Linked DNA regions of Variovorax paradoxus. The protein of the gene in region 2 interacts with the protein of the main gene of each other region in a pairwise test. Links are inferred from orthologs where the notes say so. Each region holds a gene or a part of one and is shown on either strand. Other genes may lie near its edges. The genes, in order: ruvC and ruvA.

Evidence for each region.
Region 1: the proteins of ruvA (region 2) and ruvC interact in binary tests that used the Escherichia coli proteins (3 or more experiments, as listed by UniProt). The link is inferred for Variovorax paradoxus from one-to-one orthologs.

The regions. Positions count from the first base shown.
Region 1 is NZ_CP091716.1:1,552,666-1,555,780, forward strand. Bases 205-3,008 are described here. They hold ruvC (crossover junction endodeoxyribonuclease RuvC), read right to left. Parts: upstream 1,979-3,008; coding sequence 1,430-1,978; downstream 205-1,429. Other genes in these bases: glyA (serine hydroxymethyltransferase), read left to right, coding at 205-1,428; L3V85_RS07360 (tetratricopeptide repeat protein), read left to right, coding at 2,123-3,008. Also shown: more of glyA, read left to right, coding at 106-204; more of L3V85_RS07360, read left to right, coding at 3,009-3,115.
Region 2 is NZ_CP091716.1:6,315,199-6,318,236, forward strand. What follows is about bases 161-2,887. They hold ruvA (Holliday junction branch migration protein RuvA), read right to left. Parts: upstream 1,947-2,887; coding sequence 1,374-1,946; downstream 161-1,373. Other genes in these bases: L3V85_RS29475 (Bug family tripartite tricarboxylate transporter substrate binding protein), read left to right, coding at 161-485; L3V85_RS29480 (hypothetical protein), read right to left, coding at 490-1,377; L3V85_RS29490 (PhoH family protein), read left to right, coding at 1,967-2,887. Outside these bases: more of L3V85_RS29475, read left to right, coding at 1-160; more of L3V85_RS29490, read left to right, coding at 2,888-2,923; rRNA maturation RNase YbeY, read left to right, coding at 2,925-3,038. UniProt on the Escherichia coli protein: The RuvA-RuvB-RuvC complex processes Holliday junction (HJ) DNA during genetic recombination and DNA repair.

The DNA.
Region 1 (3,115 bases), 4.8 Mb from region 2 along the record:
TCAGGCCAAGTTTTTCTAAGGCTCGGGCACAGATTATCCGGTTTGCCCGTCGCGGTGCGACGGGCGACGATGCGGCCACACACCACTTCCAGCGAGATACGCCGCATGCCCGCCGCCCTGCAACGCCGCCCCTGGGTTCCCGCCGCCAGCGAAGACCACATGCTTTCCATCGCCGCCGATGCCTCCGCGCGAGACGCGGCGGGCGTCGCCGCCGAGATCGAACGGCTGGTGGCTGACAACCACCGCATCCATGATGTCGACGGCCTGAACCTCAACCCGGCGACCAACGTCATGAACCCTGCCGCCGAGGCGCTGCTGTCGCGCGGGCTCGGCTCGCGCCCTTCGCTCGGCTATCCAGGCGACAAGTACGAGATGGGCCTCGAAGCCATCGAGCGCATCGAAGTCGTTGCCGCGGAACTGGCGGCCGAAGTGTTCGGCGCGAAGTTCGCCGAGGTGCGCGTGAGCTCCGGCGCGCTGTCGAATCTCTATGTGTTCATGGCCACTTGCCAGCCCGGCGACACCATCATCGCGCCGCCCGCCACCATCGGCGGCCACGTCACGCATCACGCGGCGGGCGCGGCCGGGCTCTACGGCCTGAAGACCGTGCCGGCGCCGGTCGATGCCGACGGCTACACCGTGGATGTGTCCGCGCTCGCCCGGCTGGCGCGCGAGGTGAAACCGAAGCTCATCACCATCGGCGGCAGCCTCAATCTCTTTCCGCACCCCGTGCCCGCCATCCGCGAGATTGCCGACAGCGTGGGCGCGAAGCTGCTGTTCGATGCCGCGCACCTGTCGGGCATGGTGGCCGGCAAGGCTTGGCCGCAGCCGCTCGAAGACGGCGCGCACGCGATCACCATGAGCACCTACAAGAGCCTTGGCGGACCTGCGGGCGGGCTGATCGTGTCGAACGACGCGGCGCTGATGGAGCGCATCGACGCCATCGCCTATCCCGGCCTCACGGCCAATTCGGACGCGGGCCGCACCGCCGCGCTGGCCCGCGGGCTGCTCGACTGGAAGGTGCACGGCAAGGCCTATGCGGCGGCGATGCGCGAGACAGCGCAGGCACTGGCACGCGCGCTCGATGCCGAAGGGCTGCCCGTGTTCGCGAAGGCGCGCGGCTTCACGCAGTCGCACCAGCTGGCGGTCGAGGCCGCGCGCTGGGGTGGCGGGCAGCGCGCCGCGAAGCTGCTCGCGCAAGGCGGCTTGCTGGCGTGCGGCATCGGGCTGCCCATTGCGCCGGTCGATGGCGACATCAACGGCCTGCGGCTCGGCGTGCCGGAGATCGTGCGCCTCGGCTTCACGGCCGACGACATGCCGCAACTGGCGTCGTGGATCGCGCGCGCGCTGCGGGGCGACGGCGCCCTGGTGGCGGCCGAGGTGCGCGAGCGCCGCAAGCGCCTGGGCGAGCTGCGCTACATCGTGCGCTGAATCAGCGCGAGCGCCCTTGCCGGTAGGTGCCGGCATGCGTCTTCGAAAGCTCGGCCGCCTCCGCGAGCCGCGCCATCGAACGTCCCACCTGCGCGTGCGTGATGGCAATGCCCAGTGCGTCGGCCGCGTCGGCGCCAGGCAGGCCCGGCAGGTCGAGCAGGCGCTTGACCATTTCCTGCACCTGCGCCTTGGCGGCCTGCCCGTGCCCGGCGACCGCCTTCTTCATCTGCAGCGCCGTGTACTCGGCCACCGAGAGATTGCTGTTGACCAGCGAGGTCACGCAGGCGCCGCGCGCCTGCCCCAGCAGCAGCGTCGACTGCGGGTTGACGTTGACGAAGATGATTTCCACCGCCGACGCATCGGGCTGGTAGCGCGCCGCGATTTCCGCGATGCCGTCGAACAGCACCTTGAGCCGTGCCGGGAGATTGCCTGTGCCCAGGTGCCGGGTGCTGATGGTGCCGCTGGCCACGTAGCGCAGCGCATGGCCGTCCGCGTCGACCACGCCGAAGCCGGTGGTCTGCAAGCCGGGGTCGATGCCAAGAATGCGCATGAATAAGAAAGGTAACGAAAAGGCGCGAGCCGGAAAAAAGGACGTTGAGCGGAACGGGAAAGCCGCGTGATCGCGGTCAGAATCCGTGCCGATTCGTACAGTCCGCCCCGCATCGCGCGGGGCGCGCCACACAAGGAAGCGAATGTGAATGTAGTCGAGTCCTCCGCGCAGCAGCAACTGGATGAGGTGCAGGCCCTGATGGCGCGCCCGCGCCAGCCGGCCGAACGCGCCGCCGCGGGCTTTCGCCGCGCTGAACTGCTCGATGGCACGGGGCGGCGCGACGAGGCGCTGGCCGCCTGCGGGCAGTTGCTTGCGGCCTGCGAAGGCCTGCACGATGCGGGCGTCGTCGTTCCCTGCTGCCAGGCACTGCGGTTGCAGGCGCATCTGCTGCGGCAGCTGTCGCGCCCGGCCGATGCGCTCGCGGCGCTCGACCGCTTGGTGGCGGCCTATGGCGGACATGCCGAAGCCGAGATTCGCGCGCATGTCGCGCACGCGCTGTTCCAGCGCACCTGGTGGATCGACGAGCCCGCCGCCCGCTGCGAGGCCTGCGATTTCATGATCGAGCTGCTCGACGCCCAGCCCGACGCGGCCCTCGATGCATGGCGCGTCGACGCCCGGCTGCTCAAGGCCGAGGTCGAGCACCACCGCGGTCTGCCGCAGAACGCCCTGGCCACGCTGGAGGCGCTGATCGAGCGCTTCGGCGGCGCGGTCGGCCCCGGCATCGTGCTGCGCGTGGCGCGCGCGCGGCTGGCCAGCGTGGTCAATCTGCGCGAGCTGGCGCAGCACACGCAGGCGCAGGTGCTGTGCCTGTCGGTGGCCGACGAGATCGAAGCCGCGCTGGCCGATGCCACGCCGGAGTTGCGCATCGAAGGCGTGCGCGCGCTGGCGCTGTTCTTCGACGGGCTCGGCCCCGAGGAGCATGCGCGCCGCGCGGAGCTGGTCGGCTGGCTGCTCGAACGCTATGGCCGCGATGCGTCGGCCCAGGTGCGCCGCATGGCCGCGCTGCGCGCCTACGACTGGGCCGCGGGCCTGCGCGATCACGATGACGCCGGCGCTGCGCTGGCTGCCTGCGAGCGCCTGCTCGGCACCTTCGCGGGCGACGCGGATGCCGTGGTGCAGCGGAGCTTGGCGAGCGCG
Region 2 (3,038 bases):
GCGGCCACTTGGCGATGGAAAGCCTCAAGAAGCAGGCCGGCCTCGTGATGACGCACGTGCCCTACAAAGGCAGCGGCCCCTGCGTGCAGGACCTGATGGGCGGCCAGGTGGACGCGGCCTTCGCCGACATGTCGTCCACGGTGGAACTGGTGCGCGCCGGGCGCCTGAAGGCGCTGGCCAACAGCGGCCCCTCGCGCATTCCGATGCTGCCCGACGTGCCGACGATGACCGAGGCCGGCTACCCCTTCACCAACTACTCGTGGTACGGGCTGCTGGCGCCCGCGAAGACGCCGCCGGCCATCGTGAAGAAGCTCAACATTGCCGTGAACCAGGTGCTGAAGGACCCCGCCGTGGTGCAGCGCCTGCGCGAACTCAACTTCACCGACCTGCCGCAGAACACGCCCGAGCAGTTCGCCGCGACCATCCAGAAAGACCTGCACGACTGGAGCGTGCTGATCAAGGACATCGGGTTGACGATCGAATGAGCGCTCAGGCGTCGTCCATGGACCGCGACCGGCCGAACCAGAAGCCCACGATCAGGCCGACCGTGCCGAAGCCGATGGCGATCCAGAGGCTCAGGAAGGTGAAGACGTTGTAACGCCCGGGCTGCTGCGCCAGCGCGCTCGCCAGGTCGGGCTCGTTCAGGCCGCCGAGCCCGCGGGCCGCGGCGAAGTCGAAGCCCGCCGAGCCGAGGAAGTTGAGCGTCAGCAGCAGCGGCAGGATGGCGAACAGTGGAAACCACGCGCCGCGCAACTTGCGCCACGACATCAGTTGCGCCGCCACGAACAACGCCGCGCCGACAACGAACAACCCGAGCACGAAGCGGTCGCGGGCCAACGGCAGCAGCCATGGCCAGACCCACTGCAGCGGGTAGAGCGGCCATTCCGCCTGCGGCGCCAGGCCGCCGGGGCGGGCGAAGGCCTGCCAGCCCAGCGCGAGCGTGGCGCGCCCCACCAGCGCGGACGCACAGGCCACGGCCGCGACGCTCAGGCAGCCGATGCGCAAGGGAGACGAACGCGGCTGTGGAAACACATGCGACGGCAGCACCGGCAACGGAAATTGCCCCGGCTGCCAGATCCGCTTCACCACAGTGACCGGCGGCGGCGCCACCGACAGTTCGCCGCGCACCAGCCAGTCGATGGCGAAGATCGCGAGCGCGAAGGCCATCGCGGCCGTCAGCCAGGCACAGGCGCCCGGCATGTCGACGAAGCCGACCGGCGTGAACATCGGCAGGTTGCCGTACACGAGGCCCGCGCAGCCGTAGGCCAGCAGGATCGGCACGCAGCCGATATGGGCCGCCTGCATCAGCAGCTCGTCGCTGCGGACCGACTCCTGGCGCAGCGCCTGGACGCGTGACCAAGCGCCGCGCAGGCTCACTTGGCCAGCGACTTCAGCGCGAGCTTGATGCCCTCGCTCACCGTCGCGTCCTTCGGCAGCGCCTTCAATGCGAGTGCTGCTTCCTTGTCGCTGTAGCCCAGCGCGATCAGCGCCTGAAGGATGTCGGCCTGCGCGTCGGACGCCGTATGCGCGGGCAGGCCGATGTCGGCGCCCAGCTTGCCCTTGAGCTCAAGCAGCAGCCGCTCGGCGGTCTTCTTGCCGATGCCGGGGATCTTCACGAGCCGGCCCAGCTCCTGGGTGGTGATTGCCTGCGCCAGCTCGCCCACGCTCATGCCCGACAGCAGGCCGAGCGCGGTGCGCGGCCCCACGCCGGTGATCTTGATGAGCTGGCGGAAAGCCGCCCGTTCCTCGGCGGTGCCGAAGCCGTAGAGAATCTGCGCGTCCTCGCGCACGACGAAGTGCGTGAGCAGCGACACCTTCGCGCCGACGTTCGGCAGGTTGTAGAACGTGCTCATCGGCACATCGACCTCGTAGCCGACGCCGTTGCAGTCCACCACCACCTGCGGTGGATTGCGTTCGGCCAGCGTGCCGGTGAGTTTGCCTATCATGGGTGCCCTTTTTCCTTGAAATGTCCGGCGTGATTCTGCGACACACCTTTACCCCACTGAACAATTCGCGCCTCGGCCACCTGTGCGGACCTCTGGACGCCCACCTGCGCCGCATCGAGGAAGCGCTGGGCGTGAAGATCGCGCACCGCCACGAGCAGTTCAAGGTCGACGGCCCCAAGGCCGCCGCCCAGCGCGCGATGGACGTGCTGCAGGCGCTGTATGAAATCGCCCAGCGCACGATCGACCCGGCCGTGGTGCAGCTCACGCTGGCCGGCGACGGCTCGATGCTCGAGGGCGACGACGACATCGCGATGCTGGTCACCCGCCGCACCGACCTGCGCGCGCGCACGCCCACGCAGGCGGTGTACCTGGACAACATCGCCAAGCACGACATCACCTTCGGCATCGGCCCGGCCGGCACCGGCAAGACCTACCTGGCGGTGGCCTGCGCGGTCGATGCGCTGGAACGCGCGGCGGTGCAGCGCATCGTGCTCACGCGCCCGGCGGTGGAAGCGGGCGAGCGGCTCGGCTTCCTGCCCGGCGACCTGACGCAAAAGGTCGACCCCTACCTGCGCCCGCTGTACGACGCGCTCTACGACCTGATGGGCTACGAGAAGGTGCAGAAGGCCTTCGAGCGCAACGCGCTGGAGATCGCGCCGCTGGCCTTCATGCGCGGCCGCACGCTGAACAACGCCTTCGTGATCCTCGACGAGGCGCAGAACACCACGCCCGAGCAGATGAAAATGTTCCTCACGCGCATCGGCTTCGGCGCGCGCGCGGTGGTGACGGGCGACGTGAGCCAGATCGACCTGCCCAAGCAGCAGCTCAGCGGCCTGATCGACGCCGAGCGCGTTCTCAAGCGCGTGAGCGGCATCGCCATGACGCACTTCACCAGCGCCGACGTGGTGCGCCACCCGCTGGTGGCGAAGATCGTCGATGCCTATGACGGCCAGCGCAAGCGTGCGGGAGGCCACTGAGATGGCCGCATCGAAGCTCCCGGCGCTTTCGCTGTCGCTGCAGTTCGGCCGCTTCAAGGGCGTGGAGCGCCATCGCGCCGCGCTGCCGCGCCACAGCGTGACACGCTGGGTTCGC